Magnetofaba australis IT-1: one gene and its partner. The protein of the gene in region 1 interacts with the protein of each later gene in a pairwise test. Links are inferred from orthologs where the notes say so. Each region holds a gene or a part of one and is shown in the gene's direction. Other genes may lie near its edges. The genes, in order: ftsA and MAIT1_RS16665.

Region 1 (9,473 bases):
GGCGGGATGACCCGGAAGCGATTCGGCAACGCATGCGGGTGAACAATCGCAAACGCACCAACGCCCAGCCGCTGGCGTTTCCCAGCGCGGGCAGCGTGTTTCGCAATCCGCCGGGCCACAGCGCCTGGCGCCTGATCGACCAAGCCGGACTGCGCGGCCACGCCATCGGCGCGGCGCAGATCTCGGAGAAGCACAGTAATTTTTTTGTCAATCGCGGCGGCGCCCGGGCCTCGGACATGCGCGCTTTGATTGATCTAACGCGCCACCAGGTCAAATCCGTCACGGGAGTGGACCTGACGCTGGAAGTGGGATTGGTGGAGCGCCATCGGCTGGTCACGGAGCCGCCGCTTGATGCAGATTAGAAGAATACCCGCGCCGAACAGTCACCGGCGCAGGGTTTGAGTGAATTTGGCAGGTTCGCAGAGTTTTGGTTGGGGTCGGCCCGATAACAGCACAACGCACGGGCTACAGGGGAGCGGTCATGGCGCAGCAAGACGCTGGACGCATAGGATTGTTGATGGGCGGCCTGTCCGCTGAACGCGAGGTGAGCCTGCGCAGCGGCGAAGCCCTGCGCGCGGCGTTGACTCGTCGCGGCCACGATGTGGTCGTCATCGATCCCACCCGCGACCTGCCAGCCCAACTGCGCGACGCCCATGTCGACGTAGTGGTGATCGCCCTGCACGGCACTTACGGTGAAGATGGCGCGGTGCAAGGTTTGCTGGAGGTGATGGGGCTGCCCTATACCGGCTCCGGCGTGGCCGCCTCGGCCATCTGCATGGACAAGGCCATCAGCAAACGCCTGTTCGCCGATGGCGGATTGCCCACCCCGCCCTGGCGCGAATTGCGCATCGACGACCCCGCTCACGCCCCCGACCACATCGATGGTCTGAGCTTCCCCCTTTTCATCAAACCCCTGGCCAATGGCTCCAGCGTCGGCGTCAGCCGCGCCAATGACGCCGACGGACTGAAACAAGCCCTCGCCGCCGCCGCCGAAGTCTCGCCCCGGGTGCTGGCCGAACAGGCGATCACAGGCCGCGAGCTCACCCTCACCATCCTCGATGGCGAGGCGCTGCCGCTGATCGAAATTCGCCCCAAAGAGGGCTTCTACGACTACCGCAACAAGTACACCAAGGGCTGCACCGAGTATCTGATTCCGCCCCCCGGCCTGGATGAGGCCGTGGCCCGGCGCGTGGGCGAAATCGGCGTAGCGGCGTATCACGCCCTAGGCTGCCACGGACTGGCGCGGGTCGACTTCATGCTCGACGCCGACGACGCCCCCTGGCTGCTGGAAGCCAACACCATCCCGGGCCTCACCGAACTGAGTCTGGCGCCGCAATCCGCCGCCGCCGCCGGCATCCCCTTCGATGAGCTGGCCGAGCGCATTCTGGCCTCGGCCTGGAGCCGCGCATGACCCGCTCCACCCTCATCGGCGCGCTGTTCATCGTACTGGCCGCCGCCGCCGTATTCGGCTGGCAGGCCGCCCACGCGCCGGGTCGCTTCCCGCTGCAGGAGATTCGCATCGAGGGCGCGCTACACACCGATGTGGAGGCGACCGTCAGCGCATTGGGCATCGATAAAGCCCGCAACATGCTGCGCATCGACCCCATTGCGCTGCGCACCGCGCTGCTGGAGCGTCCGTGGGTGAAGGAGGCGCAAGTGTCGCGCCGCTTCCCCAGCACGCTGGACATCAACCTCACCGAAAAACGCGCGCTGTGTATGAGCCGCGAAGGCGAAACCCTCTATCTGCTGGATGAAGCCGGGCGCCGCATCAAGGCCGCCGAACCCGGCGACCCGCTGATTCTGCCGGTGATCACCGACGATTTCAGCGCCCCCAATGAGCGTCCCGAGCGCGTCACCCAGTTCATGACGGCGCTGGAAGAGCGCCCCTGGCTCAAAACCCGATTGTCCGAAGTCACCGCTCTGCCCGGCGGCCGCTGGGTGCTGTATACCCGCGAAGGAGTGCGCCTTTTGTTGTCGAATCGGTTGGAAAGTGAATTGAAGCTGTTGAACGCCTTGCAGAATCGGTACAGAATACTGGATCGGCGGATCCGGCAGGTGGATCTGCGGGTGGCGGGACGCGCAGCGGTGCGCCCGTTGGAGAAGGAGGAGTCCGGTCCACGCACCGGCTAATCCACCGCTCGTCGGATCACGCTGGCTTGGGCCGCGCCAGCGATTGCGCATTGCGCAAACTTTGGCCTGACAAGGGATTGCAGGATGGCCCCCACGCACTGGGACGTGGGACGGGGATCACACCATTGACGCGGAGTCATAGACCGGGATTGATCGACAGCTCGCAAAAAGTTCTTTAACGCTTTTGTCGCGCCGCTTTTCATGCTTTTCTAAAGAGCGATCGAGCAACCCCCGGCTGGATGGAATATGGCCAGAAACGACCAAAACCTCATCATTGGCTTGGATATCGGCACCACCAAGATCTGCTGCATCGTCGCCGACGTGCAGCCGGACGGGCGGGTGGATATCATTGGCCTGGGCGCTCACCCCTCACGCGGTCTGCGCAAAGGCGTGGTGATCGATATCGACTCCACCGTCGAATCCATGCGCATGGCGGTGGAAGAGGCTGAAGTGATGGCGGGCGTGGAGATCAATATGGTCTACGCCGGCATCGCCGGAGCCCACATCAGCAGCACCAACTCCAATGGCGTGGTCGCCACCAAAGAGGGCGAAGTCACCCATAACGACATCCAACGGGTGCTGGACGCCGCACGGGCGCAGAACATCCCCATGGATCGCGAGATTCTGCACATCATTCCGCAGGAGTACATCCTCGATGGCCAGGACGGCATCAAGGAGCCCCTGGGCATGTCCGGCGTGCGCCTGGAGGCGCGGGTGCACATCGTCACCGGCGCGGTGGCCTCGGCGCAAAACATCATCAAGTGCGCCAACCGCTGTGGCCTGGACGTGGGCGACATCATCCTCGAGCAACTGGCCTCCTCCGAAGCCTGCCTGACCTCGGATGAAAAAGAGCTGGGCGTCTGCCTGCTGGATATCGGCGGCGGCACCACCGACATCGCCATCTTCGCCGACGGCCACATCAAACACACCGCCGTGCTGGCCATCGGCGGCGAGCATATGACCAACGACATCGCCGTGGGGCTGCGCACCCCCACCCGCGAAGCCGAACAGCTCAAACGCAAATACGGCTGCGCCCTGGCCTCTCTGGTCAACCCCGAAGAGACCATCGAAGTGCCCAGCATTGGCGACCGCCAGCCGCGTCAACTGGCGCGCCACATCCTGGCGGAAATCATTGAACCGCGCGTCGAGGAGTTGTTCACTCTGGTGCAGCGCGAAATCGTCCGCTCCGGATTTGAGGATCAGATTGCGGCGGGCATTGTTTTGACCGGCGGCGCCTCCATTACCCAGGGCGTGGCCGAATTGGCCGAAGAGGTCTTCAACAAGCCGGTGCGTCGCGGCCCCCCGCAAGGGTTCGGCGGACTCACCGATGTGGTCTCCAGCCCGGTCTACTCTACGGCCGTGGGGCTGGTGCAATACGCCAACCGATTCAGTCGGGACGCGTCCCGAATCGGCTACGACCCGGAGCATACCGGGGGGGCCGCTTCGGTGTTGCAGCGCATGCGCAATTGGTTCAACGGCGCATTCTAAAAGCAGCAAACAAGAAATTTCGCAGTCACAAAAATCAATTCACAGGTCAGCGCAGACTTGCCGGGTCGGGCATAGGGGGAAGAAAATGAACTTTGAGTTTGCACACACGGACGAAATGGACGCCCGTATCAAGGTCGTCGGCGTCGGCGGCGGCGGCGGCAACGCCGTGAACAACATGATCCAGGCCCAACTCGAGGGCGTGGAGTTTATCGTTTGCAACACCGACGCCCAGGCGCTGCAGCGCAACCTGGCGACCACCCGCATTCAGATCGGCGCCGAGGTCACTCGCGGCCTGGGCGCTGGCGCCAAGCCCGAAGTGGGCATGAACGCCGCGCGTGAATCCGAAGAGCGCATCAGAGAAGCGCTAACGGACTCCGACATGGTGTTCATCACCGCCGGCATGGGCGGCGGCACCGGCACCGGCGCAGCCCCCATCATCGCCAAAACCGCCAAAGAGATGGGCATCCTCACCGTGGCGGTGGTGACCAAGCCGTTCCACTTCGAAGGCAAAAAGCGCATGCGCTTCGCCGATGAGGGTCTGGACATGCTGCGCGAACACGTGGACACCGTGATCGCTATCCCCAATCAGAAGCTGCTGTCGGTGGTGGGCAAGAACACCACCATGATCGAAGCCTTCCGCAAAGCCGACGACGTGCTGCATCAAGCAGTGCGCGGCATCACCGACCTGATCACCATCCCCGGCCTCATCAACGTGGACTTCGCCGACGTGCGCACGGTGATGGAGGAGATGGGCCAAGCGATGATGGGCGCGGCCGAAGCCACCGGAGACTCCCGTGCGCTGGAAGCGGCCACCAACGCCATCTCCAGCCCGCTGCTGGACGATGTCACCATCCAGGGCGCCCGCGGCGTGCTGATCAACATCACCGGCGGCTACAACATGGCCCTGCAGGAGATCGACGAAGCCGCTTCTGTGGTGCGCGATCTGGCCCACGAAGACGCCAACATCGTGTTTGGCGCGGTGCTCGACGAACGCATGGAGGACAGCGTGCGCGTGACCGTGGTGGCCACCGGCATCGGCAAGGCCGAGCAGCTGGCCTTCCCCAACGCCCAGGCCGCCAACGTGCAGCCTCTGCCCCAGGCCGTGGCCCAGCGCCAAGCCGCCATGAACGCGCACCTGAATCAAAAATACAATCAGCCGCAGCCCGCCTCGGGCATGACCCACAACGTGCAGACCCAGCAGCCGCAGGCGCCCGTGGCCCAGCAACAGCCTGCCGCTCCCGCCGCTGAGGCTCCCCAAGCCTATACTCTGCCCACCCCCGCCGAGTTCGAAATGCCCAACCAGGGCGCCGATCAAGCGGGCGTGCATGAGCTGCGCAGCAACCGTCCGGGTCGCCGTCGTCCGCAGATGAGCGACATCAAGGTCAATCGCAATGAAATGAGCGACAATAACGAGCAGGATTTCGACGTCCCCACCTTCCTGCGTCGGCAGATGGACTGACCTTTGGGAGCGTTTCCCGTCGCGCGGCGAGCCGAGAATTTGCTTGACCGCGCGACGGGAAATCCCCAGTATGACCGTTTTTCCCCCACGCTCTTCCCAATCTCCGGGAACTTTTTCGTTGCAATCCATTCGATAATCAGTGTTTCCTGATATTGTGAGCGTGAGAAAATAGTGTAGTTAACATAAAATAGCACGCTTTATGCATGCTTGTGACTCAGCAGCGCCAATCCCCCTGGGAGCGGCAGGAGATTGTCGGAATGTCGACGATCCCTGTTCAGGATTTTGGCGTAAAGGCGTCACAAGCCGACGATGGCGACCCCGACCAGGCCACGCCATCCAACGGCGCATCCGCGAGAATGGATAGAGCCATGGTCTTTCAACGCACGCTGAAAAATACGATTCGTTGCACCGGCATCGGCCTCCACAGTGGTGAAAAGGTCCATATGACCCTGCGCCCGGCGCCCGAGAACAGCGGCATCGTATTTCATCGCACCGATCTGGACGATAGCTGGATCTCCGCCCACGCCGATCAAGTCTCCGACACCCGCCTGTGCACCACCCTGGCCAACGAGCGCGGCGAGAGCATCTCCACCATCGAACACCTGATGTCCGCCTTCGCCGGACTGGGCGTGGACAACGCCTTTGTCGACGTGGACGGCCCGGAAGCGCCCATCATGGATGGCAGCGCCGCCCCCTTCGTATTCCTGATCCAGTGCGCCGGGCTGACCGAACAGAAAGCGCCGCGCCGCTATATCCGCATCAAGAAGGCGATCTCCGTGGAGGCGGGCGACAAATCGGCCCGTTTCGAGCCCGGCGATGGCTTCGCCCTGCGCTTCATGTTGGACTTCGACCACCCCATGCTGGGTCGTCAGGGCGCGGAGATCCAATTGAGCGAGACGGCGTTTGTCAAAGAGATCAGCCGCGCGCGCACCTTCGGTTTCCTCAAAGAGGTCGAAGCGCTGCAATCCATGGGTCTGGCCCGGGGCGCGTCGCTGGAGAACGCCATCGCCATCGGCGATTTCCGCATCCTCAACGAAGGCGGTCTGCGTTACGAAAACGAGTTCGTGCGCCACAAGATAATGGACGCCATCGGCGATCTCTATCTGCTGGGCCACCCCATCATCGGCTGTTTCGATGGCGTGCGCTCCGGCCATGCGCTCAATAATGAATTGCTGCGCAAACTGGCCGCCACCCGCGACGCCTGGGAGTTCGTGGAGTTGAATGAACCCCTGCACGCCCCGGCCGCCGCTCCGGCGCTGACCACCGCGCCGGTGGGACTCTCCTGCTAACAGCGGGAGCCGACGCGCCATGACGCCCCCCGCCGTTGCATCCATGGGGCGTCGGCTCCTGTTTCTCATCGCTCTGGCCGCTCTGTTGCTGCTGTTTCTGGCCATCGTGCAACAGCGCGACCAACAGCAGCAGAACGCCTTCATCGCCGCCACCGAACTCACCATCAACGGCGGCAAGCTCTACGCCCAAACCGCCCTGCATGACGATCTAATCACCCAGATCCGCGATCTGCTGGCGCGCGGCGAACCCATTCGCCTCACCTACCATTTCCGCGTCCTGCATCAGCGCGACTGGCTCCCTGACAAGCTGCTGGCGGAGACCACCGTGACCCGTCGCCTGCAACTGCACAAGATCACCCAACGCTACGAGATGCGCGAATCAGTGGATCAGGAGCAACCCAAGCTGCTGTACGAATCGGACCCCGATTCAGCGCTGCGCTTTCTCACCCATCCGCGCTTCATCGCCCTGGGCGAACCGCCACAGGGGGTGGAGAAGCTGACGGCGGCGCTGCCGGGCGGTCCCCACTCTTACCGCTTTGAAACCCGCGTCACCCGCGAGCGCGAAGGGCTGTCGCGCATGTTCCGCGTGCTGTTCCGCTGGCTCAGTCTGGGCCAGCGGGAAGACCATCTGATGATCCGGAGGTATCGCGCCGCATGAGTCCGCTCAATCTGTTCGGCCCCACGCGCGCCGCCATTGAGGAGAACGCGCGCAAACCCCAGCGCCCGGTTGGCCGCTGGATGTTGATGTTGCTCATGATGGGCGTGGTCACCGCCACCGCGGTGGTGGGGCGCGGCCTGTTCGGCAGTGAAGCGGTCACCGGCGGCGACTACAGCGCAGTCTTTCTGATCCTGCTCTATGTCAACCTGTTCCTGGCCATCACCTTCGGCTTCCTGGTGATCCGCCATCTGTCGCGCCTGTGGCTGGATCGCCGCCGCCGTCTGGCCGGTTCGCAACTGCGCACGCGCATGGCCACCCTGTTCGTGGCCCTCTCCCTGCTGCCGACCCTGGTGATCACAGTGCTGTCGGTGGAGCTGCTCAACAAGGGGGTGGACTCCTGGTTCTCCGACCAGGTGGCCACCGCACTGGACCACTCCCTGGACGTGGCTCGCGCTTATTATCTGGAGAGTCAGCGCACCGTGCGCCACGACGCCGAAGATATGGTGCGCAACCGCGCCATCACCTCGGCGCTGATTCTGGAGGGCGCCGAGGCGGTGAGCGCCGCGCTGGAGGTGGAGCGGCAGGCGCGCGGCCTGGATGAGATCGCAATCTTCCGCCACGACGGCGTGCGCGTGGCCAAGGCGGGCGACCTGCCCCAGGAGACCCTGCCCGACCTCACCAGCCTCACCCATGGCGGCGTCAACTCGCTGCTCACCACCGACGACTCCGGCTCCCTGACCCGCGCCTATGTGCGCTTGGGGCCCGACCACTTCCTCTCCGCCGGACGTTGGATCGACCGCCAGATCCTGGCGCAGATGCAGACCATCGAAACCACCTACGTGGACTATAACCGCCTGCGCGACTCCCATGGCCTTCTGCGCGGCAGCCACACCATCACCCTGGCGCTGATCACCCTGTTGCTGGTGCTGGCGGCGGGCTGGTCGGGCTTCCGCATCGCCGACTCCATCACCGACCCCATCACCGAGCTGGTGGTGGGCACCCGCCACGTGGCCGAGGGCGACTTGTCGGTCAATCTGCCGGTCACCGGCGATGACGAGCTGGCCACCCTGGTCTCCTCCTTCAACGCCATGACCCGGCGTCTGGCCAAGAACCGCACCGAACTCCAAGGCGCCAACGCGCTGCTGGAGGATCGCCAGCAGTTCCTCTCGGCCATCGTCAGCAACATCTCCTCCGGCGTGATCAGCGTCGATCTGCAGGGCGATGTGGCGTTGATCAACCCGGTGGCCGCCAGCCTGCTGGAGCTCAACCCTGACGACCACATTGGCCGCCCGTTTGAGGAGGCGCTGCCCAGCGCGCTGTTGGGTCCGTTGCAGAAGCTGCTGGCCGCAGTGGACGCCCAGGGGGCTCAGGATGATGACGCCACCGCCCCCGGCGATGCCGTCAACAAAACCAAATTGGCGGCGCAGGCGCAGTTCACCCGCGCAGGCGGCGACGTCACCCTGCTGGTGCGCCTCACCCCGCTGGAGAGCGCGCGCACAGGATTCATCATCACCTTCGATGACCTCACCCAGGTGGTCAGCGCCCAGCGATCCCGCGCCTGGAGCGAGGTGGCGCGGCGCATCGCCCATGAGATCAAGAACCCGCTCACCCCCATCCAACTGTGGGCGCAGCGCATGCGGCGGCGCTATCTGCATCGCGATTTCGACGGCGAGCCCGATTGGCGCGTGCTGGATGAAGGCACCGAGAGCATCATTCAGCAGGTGGATGAGCTCAAAGTGCTGGTGGATGAGTTCTCCACCTTCGCCCGCCTGCCGCGTCCGCATCTGCAACAGGGCGACCTCAACGTCACCGTGCGCGAGGCGCTGCAGCTGCACGACGCCGAGTTGCGTAATGTTGACCTGACCACGCAACTGGCCGAGGCGATGCCCGCCATCTCCCTGGACCCCAGCCAGATCAAACAAGCCCTGACCAATCTCATCGCCAACGCCATCGCCGCCGCCGACGAGCGCGCCGCCAAGGCCCGCGAAGCGGGTCTGGAGGCCCAGGCGCATCTTGCCATCCACACCTTTGTGGCCGACAATGGCCGTTGGGTCGGCTTGCAGGTGGCCGATAGCGGACCCGGCATCCCCGCCGAGAAGCGCGATCAGGTGTTCGAACCCTACTTCACCACCAAAAAGCGCGGCACCGGACTGGGCCTGGCCATCGTCAAGAAGATCGTCGAGGACCACAACGGCCACATTCGCATCAAGGAGTCCCGTTGGGGCGGCGCATTGGTGGAGGTCTCTCTGCCCCGCGCGGCGACCCCGGCGCTGGAATCGAGGGACCTCTCCGCATGAGTCACACCATTCTGATCGTCGATGACGAAGAGTCCATCCGCACCAGTCTGCGCGGCATTCTGGAGGATGAGGCGTTCAACGTGCTGGAGGCGGACTCCGGCGAGGCGGCGCTGCGCCTGCTGGCCAAGCGCGAGGTCTCGGCGCTGCTGCTG
Region 2 (9,333 bases), on another replicon or contig:
GTAGACCCGCTCCAAACGGCCCGGATCGGGCTTGCGCGCCTCTTCGGTGAAGTAGGGGTCGTTGACCGCTTCGCCGCGGAAGCTGGGCAGGGTCTCGCCGTTCTGCGTCTCGGTGGGGCTGGAGCGCGGTTTGGCGAACTGACCGGCGATGCGGCCCACTTTGACCACCGGACGACCGCCGCCATAGGTGAGGATCACCGCCATCTGCAGCAGCACTTTGAGTTTGTCGCGGATGGCGTCGGCGCGGAAGTCGCTGAAGGATTCGGCGCAGTCGCCGCCCTGCAGCAGGAACGCCTTGCCCTGGGCCACTTTGGCCAAATGGTCGGAGAGCGCGCGCACTTCGCCGGCAAACACCAGCGGCGGATAGCTGCTGAGATTGCGGAAGGTTTGATCCAACGCGCCGCGATCGGGCCAGTCGGGTTGCTGGTGGGCGGTGCGCTGTTTCCAGGAGTCGGGGCTCCAGGGTTTGGAATCGGCCACGGCGGACTTCCTTATTGCGCGCCTCTGCGGGAGGCGAGTTGACACGTCCCGGCGTGCGATGATTGCGCGCAGGGCGTGGGTCAAATTGCGTTGAGCCGGGGATTATAGCCCGGAATGGGCGATTTTCGCTACCCCCTCAATCGCTCCAGTTCTCTTGCGGCGTTTTCGCGTGGGGCGCGTGGGGCAGGCTCCCGCCCAGCGCGCCGCCGCCCTCATCATGGGCCTGCTGCTCCAGGCGCTCGATGCTCTCCAGAATGCCCGCGCGCAGACGGCGCAGTTTCTCATGCCCCAATTTCAAGCCGAACATGTCCTTGATATAGAACACGTCGATCACCCGTTCGCCGTAGGTGGCGCACTTGGCGCTGCTGATCTGCGCGCCCTGCAGCATCAACTCATGGGTGATGGTGTAGAGCAGGCCGAAACGGTTTTTCGTGCCGATCTCCAGCACCGTGTAGAGGTCGGAGTAGTCGTTGTCCCACTCAATGTGGGTGGGCACCACGAAGCTGTCGGCTTTGGGCTCTTTGTGCTTGGGAATGCCGATCTCCTCTTCAGGCAGGGTATGGCCAAAGAGAATGCGTTCGAGGGTGCGCTTGATGTTCTGGCGCTTCTCCTCGTTCTTGATGGGGCGGTCCATGGCGTCCTGGATGATGAAGATGTCCAGCGCCATGCCATCCTTGGTGGTGTTGGCGTTGACCGACAGAATGCTGGCCGAGGCCGCCGCCAGCCCGCCGGAGATGCGCTCAATCAGACCCGGGTGGTCCTGGGTGTGGATCAGCACATCGGTGGCGCCGGTTTCCGGATTGTCGCGGAAGCTCACCGTGAGCGGTTCGCCAGCAGTCTCGCGCAGGGCCAGATAGTGCTCCAGGATGTCCTCGGCGTCGAAGCCGAGGAAATAGTCGTTGTAGAAGCGCGCCATGTAGGCTCGCGCGTCTTCTTCGCTGACATCGTGTTTGGAGAAGAGGACCAGGGCGGTCTGGCGCTGCTCCTCGGCCAGGGTGGCGATATCCTCGGGGGTGAACAGGCCGCGGTTGATCACCTTGGCGGCGACGTTGTAGAGGCGGCGCAGCAGATTGGCCTTCCAGCCGTTCCACACATTGGGCCCCACCGCGCGGATATCGGCCACGGTGAGCAGCAGCAGCAGATCCAGATTGCGGATGTTGCCCATCTCGCGGGCGAAGCTGAGCACCGTTTGCGGATCGTTGAGGTCGCGCTGGAAGGCGGTGCGCGAAAAGATCAGATGCTTCTCCACCAGCCACGCCACCTGTTCGGTGTCGCGCGCATCCAGTCCCAGGCGCGGGCACACCTCGCGGGCGATGGCGGCGCCCTTGATCTCATGCTGGCCGCCGCGCCCTTTGGCCACATCGTGGAACAGCACCCCCAGGTAGAGGATCACCGGGCGGCGCAGATCGGTCATCAGCACCGTGCTGATGGGCAGTTCATTCTCCAGCTTGCCCGCTTTGATGTTGCGCAGCTCCTCCACCGCCAGGATGGTGTGTTCATCCACGGTGTAGACGTGGAACAGGTCGTGCTGAGTCTGGCCGATGATGCGGCCGAACTCCGGCAGGTAGCGCCCCAACAGACCGCAGATGTTCATTTTGCGCAGCACCCAGGCCACCGCGTGGTGGCCGTTGAGCAGTTGCAAAAACAGTGCGGCGACCTCCGCGTCGCGGCGGAAATTCTGGTCCACCAACCCCAGGTTCTGCGTCACCAGGCGCATGGCGTCGGGGTGGACGCTCTTCTCCATGCGTTGGGAGATCTCGAACAGCCCCATCAGGCGCGCCGGTTTCTCCAGGAACGCGGTGGGGTGGGTGATGGTCATTTTGCCGCCCTTGAGGACGAAGCAATCCTCCACCGGATCGCCATCCAGGGTGTTGGTGACGTGCTCCTCCTGGTAGATCTGCAGGAACACCTGGGAGAGGTTGCTCACCTGCTTGGCGGCCTGATAGTAGCGGCGCATGAACTGCTCCACCGCAGCCATGCCGGGGCGATCCTTGTAGCCGAACTCTTTGGCGATCTCCACCTGATGGTTGAAGGTGAGGCGGTCGTCGCGGCGACCGGCGCGGTAGTGCAGGGCGTTGCGCACGCGCCAGAAGAACTCGCGGCAGCGGTTGAAGGCGCGATACTCCTCCTCGGTGATCAATCCACGCGGCAGCAGCTCCTTGACCAACTCCACCCGGTAGCGGTACTTGGCGATCCAGAAGAAGGTGTGGATGTCGCGCAGGCCGCCGGGGTTCTCCTTGATATTGGGCTCCAGATAGAACAGCGAATTGCCGAAGCGTTCATGACGTTGACGCTGTTCGGTGATCTTATCCTCCAGGAACACCTCGGGGTTCTCCAGCACGGCGCCGGCGAAGTGGTCGAGGAAGGTCTTGAAAAGAGACTGATCCCCGGCCAGAAACCGCGATTCAAGCAGGGAGGTGCGGATCTCCACCTCGCGGCTGGCCTGCTCCATGCATTCATCCAGTGAGCGCACCGCATGGCCCAGGTCGAGCCCCAGGTCCCACAGGAAGTAGAGGGCGCGTTCAATCCGTTTATTGAGGGATTCGCTCTCGGTTTCCCCCAGCAGAAACAGCAGGTCGACATCGGAGAAGGGGGCCAACTCGGCGCGGCCGTAGCCGCCGGTGGCCATCAGCGCAAAGCCGGGTTTGTCCGGGTCGGCGCCATCGGCGTGGTTGAGCAGTCGGTGCAGACGCTGCAGCACGGCGTCCATCAACAGGGTGTGGCTCTTGATGATATGGCGCCCTTTGGCTCCGTCCAGATGCTGTTGATGCAGCTCCTCGCGCCCTTCGGTGAGCGCGGTTTGGAACAGCGTGACGAGTTCTTGACGCGCAGGCCCGGTGAACGGGTCGGCGGCGGCATCGGCCAAGTAGGGCTCCAGAGCGCGATCGAAGGCGCTCACGTCGATGTCTTCAGCGCAGGGGTCGGTGTGGGTCAAGGGCACGGAGCGGATTCCTGAAAGCCCGCCGCAAAGGGCGTGGCGACAACGGTTGATGGGGGCTCAAACAGCGTGTAGAGTGCCTTTTTTTGAGGCGGATCGCCACCTGTGACGGATGCCCCAATGTGAGCAAATGGATCGCACGCGGCCTGCAGGCCGCAACGGCGTGATCGATACTACCTGGACCAAGGGTCATAACGCATGTTCAGCAAGCTTCTGGGGTTGTTCTCCTCTGATATGGCCGTCGATCTGGGCACGGCCAACACCCTGGTCTATGTGCGCGGCCAGGGCGTGGTGCTGTCAGAGCCTTCGGTTGTTGCGATCCACGATAGTTCCCGCAACGGGCGCAAAGTGCTGGCGGTGGGCAACGAAGCCAAGCGCATGTTGGGGCGCACTCCCGGCAATATCGTCGCCACGCGCCCCATGCGCGACGGCGTGATCGCCGACTTCGTCGTCACCGAGGCGATGCTCAAGCACTTTATTGATAAAGTTCACAAACGCAAGTTTCTCTCCTCGCCGCGCATCATCGTCTGCGTGCCCTACGGGGCCACGCCGGTGGAGCGCCGCGCCATTCGCGATTCGGCGGACCGCGCCGGCGCGCGCGAGGTGTTCCTGATCGAAGAGCCCATGGCGGCGGCCATCGGCGCGGGCCTGCCGGTGACCGACGCCACCGGCTGCATGGTGGTGGACGTGGGCGGCGGCACCACCGAGGTGGCCATCATCTCCCTGGGCGGCATCGTCTATTCGCGCTCCATCCGCGTGGGCGGCGACAAAATGGACGAGGCCATCGTGGCCCACGTGCGCCGCAAGTACTCCCTGCTCATCGGCGAAGGCACCGCCGAGATGATCAAAATCAACGTCGGCTCGGCGTTCCCCATGGAGGAGCGCATCGAAGTGGAGGTCAAGGGGCGCGATCTGGTCAATGGCGTGCCCAAGCATCAGGTGATCTCCGACCCGGAGATTATGGACGCCTTGGCCGAGCCCATCAACGCCATCGTTGAGGGCGTGCGCATGGCGCTGGAGCGCACCCCGCCGGAACTGGCCGCCGATATCGTCGATCGCGGCATCGTGCTCACCGGCGGCGGCGCGCTGTTGCGCGGTCTGGACAAGTTGTTGGCCGAGGAGACCGGCCTGCCGGTGATCATCGCCGAAGACCCGCTCTCCTGCGTGGTGATGGGCTCCGGGCGCGCCCTGGAGGAGTTGGACGCCATGTCCGATATCCTCATGGACCGCTGACGGAGCGTCCGCTCATGGGCGCCCCACATGTTGCGTCACCCCCGGTTGGGGAGTGAACCATGCTGCCCCTGCTCACCCTCATCAAAGAGTATCGCCAAGGTCTCGCCGCCTTTGTGCTGATGCTGGTGGCGCTGTTCCTGATGCTGTCGGTGCGTCCGGGCGATCAGCAGGGCATGAACTCCGCACAATCCCTGGTTTTGGATATTATGGGCGGTCTGCAACGGCTGATCCTGTCGCCGGTGGAGGCGACCCGCGCGGCGGGCGAGCGCATCGATGACCTGATGGCGCTGGACGCCGAGAATCGCCGCCTCAAGCGCGAACTGGCGCGCATGGCGCCGCTGCAGCTGCGCGCCGAGGAGTTGCGGCGCGAGAACCAGCGCCTCAAAGAGCTGCTGAGCATGCCAGCCGACCCGCTGTATGGCAAACTGGCCGCGCGGGTGATCGGCGACTCCTCCTCGGCCTTCGCCCACTCCCTGATGATCAACGCCGGTCGCGACAGCGGCGCCGCTCTCGATAGCGTGGTGATGGGCGCGCGCGGCCTGGTGGGGCGCGTGATCCAGTTGGGCGAGAAACACAGCCTGGTGCTGTCGATTCTGGACGTCAACTCGCGGGTGCCGGTGATGGCGCAGCGTTCGCGCATCAAGGCCATGGCCGCGGGGGCCAATGATCGTCTGCTGCGGCTGGAGTTCGTCGCCCGCGAGGCGGACCTGGAGGCGGGCGATCTGATCATCACCTCCGGCAGCGGCGGCGTGTTTCCCAAGGAGTTGGCGGTGGGCCATGTGGTGTCGCTGCAGAGCGTCAAGGCGGGGCTGTTCCAAACCGCCTGGGTCAAACCCATTGCGGATTTCGACCGTCTGGAAGAGGTGCGTCTGCTCACCCCCGCCACGCTGCCTGATGACCGCCTGGCGGCCCAGTAGGCCGGGGTGAGGCGGTGATTCTGGCTTCTCTCAGCCGCTGGATCCCGGCGTTGACGCTGATTCTGGCGGTGGCCATTCAGGAGCTTGCCCTGCCGTGGCGCGCATGGTCGGTGTTCCGGCCCGATCTGGCGCTGTTGTGTCTCTTCTACTGGCGGCTCTATCGTCCCGACCTGTGCGGTCCTCTGCTGGCGTTTCTGATCGGTCTGCTCATCGATATGGTCAGCGGCGCGCCGCTGGGGCTCAACGCGTTCAGCAAGACGCTGTTCATTCTGCCCATCAGCTACTTTGGCGCGCGTCTGCGGGCCACCGATTTTCTGTTTTTGCTACCGGTGGTGGCGCTGCTGGGCGCCGGTGAGCAGTTGGTGCAGTGGGTCACGCTGCTGCCGCTGCAACAGGGCTGGGCGCGCTGGGATCTGGTGGCCGGTCGGGTGATCAGCACGGCGCTGTGCGCGCCGCTGGTGGTGGCGGGGCTGATTCATCTGCACCGCACATGGTTGGAGGAGACGCCGGGTGCTGGAAGACGATCATGAACGCTTCCGCGTGGATGCGCGCCGCCGGGTGTTGACCTTGGGGGTCGGCGCCGCCGGTTTGTTCGCCGTGTTGATCGGACGCCTGTTCAATTTGCAGGTGTTGCGCGGCGGCGCCTATCGCGATCTGGCCGAGAACAACCGCATCAGCCTGCAGCCGCTGCCGGCCCCGCGCGGACGCGTATTCGATCGCTTTGAGCGCATGCTGGTGGAGAACAGCCCCAACTACCGCTTGGTGGCGATTCCCGAAATCAGCGGGCCGGTGAGCGAGCTGGTGGGGCGTATCCGTCAGATCACGGAACTCAGTGACGAGCAGATCGAACAGGTCCTCAAACAGGCCAAACGTCAACGCGCCTTTCTGCCGCTGAAGATCAAATCCCACCTGTCATGGTCCGAACTCAGCCGCATTGAAACCCGCATTCATGAATTGCCCGGAGTGGAGATTCAGGCCCAAGCGCGGCGCCACTATCCCCATGGCGCGCTGCTGGCCCACGTGCTGGGCTACCTGGGCGAAGTGACCGAACGCGACCGCAAGCGCTTCCCCAACTTTCGCTATCGCGCAGGCGATTTGATCGGCAAGACCGGCATCGAGCGCGCATTTGAGACCCAGTTGCGCGGCCACGAAGGGGTGCGCGAAATGGAGGTCAACGCCATCGGTCGGCGGGTGCGCGAGCTGGCCCGGCGCGAGCCCGATCAGGGGCGCGATCTGACCCTCACCATCGATCTGGATCTGCAGCGAGACGCCGAAGCGGCGTTGGGGGAGAACTCCGGCGCGGTGGTGGCGCTGGACCCGCGCAATGGCGAGGTGCTGGCCATGGCCAGTTCGCCCTCGTACGACCCCAACCGCTTCATCGAAGGGTTTCGCAGCGACGAGTGGCGCGAGCTGATCACCGACCCATTCCGCCCGCTCTCCAACAAGGCGGTGCAGGGGCGCTACCCGCCTGGCTCCACCTTCAAGATCGTGGTGGCGCTGGCGGCGCTGGAGTCGGGCAAAATTTCGCCCCATGAGAAACTCTTCTGCGGCGGCCATCTGACGCGCCATGATCACCGTTTTCACTGCTGGCGGCGCGGCGGCCATGGTTCAGTCAATCTCAAGCAGGCCATGGCGCAATCGTGTGACGTCTACTTCTATCGGGTGGCCGAAAAGCTTGGCATCGACACCATTCACGATATGGCCGACCGCCTGGGATTCGGTCGCCAAAGCGGCATTGCGCTGGGCGGCGAGCGGCGCGGCATCAACCCGTCGCGGGAGTGGAAAAAGGCCAATCTGGGTAAGATCTGGTTCCCCGGCGAAACGCTGATCAGCGCCATTGGTCAGGGCTATAATCTGGCCACGCCGCTGCAACTGGCCAACATGATGGCGGCGGTGGCCAATGGCGGCGTGCTCTACAAGCCGACGCTGGTGCGTCCGGCGCGTGGGCGCGAGCCGCAGGTGCTGCGCCACACCCGCTTGCGGCCCGAGGATCTGGCGTTCGTCAAGGAGGCCTTGGAGGAGGTGGTGCACGGCGCCCGCGGCACCGCCCATAACGGACGCCCGGAGCTGGTGCGCGCAGGCGGCAAGACCGGCACCTCTCAGGTGGTGCGGCACAAGCGCGAGGCCTCAGGCAAGATCATCAAGGATGACGACCCGACCCTGCGCGATCACGCCCTGTATGTCTCTTACGCCCCGGCGGACGATCCGGTGCTGGCCATCGCGGCGGTGGTGGAGCATGGCGGCGGCGGCGGCTCGGTGGCGGCGCCGGTGGTGAAACAGGTGATGGATGGCCACTTCGCCCGCCGCAAGCAGTGGTGGGAGCGGCGCGCGTTATGAATACGACCTGTGCGCAACAGCTGGGGAGGGGCGGGGTATGAGCGCAAACAGCGGTAAACGCAGCGCGCCTTTGACCCAGGCCGAGCCAACCAGCAGCTTGCAGGAGCGCCTCTATCGCTTTCCCTGGGGCTTGTTGATTACGCTGCTGCTCATCGTCGCCGTCGGGCTGCTGGTGCTCTATTCGGCGGTGGGCGGCGGCGAGAGCAGTCAGATGTTGATCAAACAGGGCGTGCGGGTGGCGGTGGCGTTTGTCCTGATGCTGCTTATCGCCTTCTCCGGCGAGAAGTTCTATCGCCGCCACGCCTATACCCTCTATCTGCTGGTGGTGGTGCTGCTGGTGGTGGTGTTCCTCTCCGGGGTGATCGGCATGGGCGCGCGGCGCTGGCTCGATCTGGGGGTGGTGCGCCTGCAGCCGTCGGAGTTGATGAAGGTGGCGCTGGTGCTGGCGTTGGCGCGCTACTTCCATGATCGCGGCGCCATCAAGCGTTTCGGCTGGCGCGAAATCTGGCCGCCGCTGCTGATGCTGGCGCTGCCCATGGCGCTGATCCTCAAACAGCCCGACCTGGGCACCGCGCTGGCGGTGGCGGCGGCGGGCGGGGTGGTGATCTTTGTTGCCGGACTGCCGTGGCGCATCCTCATTGGCGGCGCGCTGGCCGCCGCCGCCGCCGCGCCGCTGCTGTGGCAGGGGCTGCACGACTACCAGCGCCGCCGGGTGATGACCCTGTTTTCGCCGGAGGAGGATCCGCTGGGGGCGGGCTACCATATCATTCAATCCAAAATCGCCGTGGGCTCTGGCGGCATTGTGGGCAAGGGTTTTCTGGCGGGGAGTCAGAATCGCTTGGACTTTCTACCCGAGCGTCATACCGACTTCATCTTCTCGGTGTTGGCCGAGGAGTGGGGCTTTATCGGCGCGCTGGGGCTGCTGGGGTTGTATGGTCTGATTATCGCGCGTGGGCTGCATATCGCCTTGAATGCGCGCAATCGCTTCGGCATGCTGGCGGCCACCGGTTTAACCGCCATGGTGGGGTTGCAGGTGGTGATCAATATCGGCATGGTGATTGGATTGCTGCCGGTGGTGGGCATTCCATTGCCGCTGGTCAGCTACGGCGGCAGCTCCATGTTGACCATTATGATCGCCATGGGGCTTCTGGCGCATATTAATATCCACGCCAAACCCATGAGCGGGGGCGGCGTCTAGCGCCATGGGCGCGGGGAAGGGGAGAGCATGAAGCTGTCACACATCGCCGAGGCGCTGTCGCTGGCGTGGGAGGGGGAGGATCGCGAGATTACGCGCATCACCCCGGCGCAGGATCCCGCCCCGGACGCGCTCACCTTCGCCCAAGAGAAGCGCTGGCTTACGCCGTTGCCCGCCGACGCCGTGGTGGCGATTCCCGACAAGCTCAAACCCCATCTGGCCGGGCGCAGCGC

What was found.
Region 2: the proteins of ftsA (region 1) and MAIT1_RS16665 interact in binary tests that used the Escherichia coli proteins (3 or more experiments, as listed by UniProt). The link is inferred for Magnetofaba australis IT-1 from one-to-one orthologs.

The regions. Positions count from the first base shown.
Region 1 is NZ_LVJN01000015.1:396,482-405,954, reverse strand. Bases 1,589-4,497 are described here. They hold ftsA (cell division protein FtsA), read left to right. Parts: upstream 1,589-2,376; coding sequence 2,377-3,618; downstream 3,619-4,497. Other genes in these bases: ftsZ (cell division protein FtsZ), read left to right, coding at 3,704-4,497; MAIT1_RS04095 (cell division protein FtsQ/DivIB), read left to right, coding at 1,589-2,130. Outside these bases: murB (UDP-N-acetylmuramate dehydrogenase), read left to right, coding at 1-362; MAIT1_RS04100 (D-alanine--D-alanine ligase family protein), read left to right, coding at 482-1,411; more of MAIT1_RS04095, read left to right, coding at 1,408-1,588; more of ftsZ, read left to right, coding at 4,498-5,077; lpxC (UDP-3-O-acyl-N-acetylglucosamine deacetylase), read left to right, coding at 5,446-6,366; MAIT1_RS04075 (DUF4390 domain-containing protein), read left to right, coding at 6,386-7,024; MAIT1_RS04070 (sensor histidine kinase), read left to right, coding at 7,021-9,321; MAIT1_RS22700 (response regulator), read left to right, coding at 9,318-9,473. UniProt on the Escherichia coli protein: Essential cell division protein that assists in the assembly of the Z ring. May serve as the principal membrane anchor for the Z ring.
Region 2 is NZ_LVJN01000020.1:1,006,948-1,016,280, forward strand. What follows is about bases 2,865-5,633. They hold MAIT1_RS16665 (rod shape-determining protein), read left to right. Parts: upstream 2,865-3,616; coding sequence 3,617-4,651; downstream 4,652-5,633. Other genes in these bases: glnD ([protein-PII] uridylyltransferase), read right to left, coding at 2,865-3,421; mreC (rod shape-determining protein MreC), read left to right, coding at 4,711-5,568; mreD (rod shape-determining protein MreD), read left to right, coding at 5,583-5,633. Also shown: MAIT1_RS16655 (class II 3-deoxy-7-phosphoheptulonate synthase), read right to left, coding at 1-480; more of glnD, read right to left, coding at 617-2,864; more of mreD, read left to right, coding at 5,634-6,098; mrdA (penicillin-binding protein 2), read left to right, coding at 6,079-7,905; rod shape-determining protein RodA, read left to right, coding at 7,943-9,103; lpxD (UDP-3-O-(3-hydroxymyristoyl)glucosamine N-acyltransferase), read left to right, coding at 9,131-9,333. UniProt on the Escherichia coli protein: Forms membrane-associated dynamic filaments that are essential for cell shape determination. Acts by regulating cell wall synthesis and cell elongation, and thus cell shape.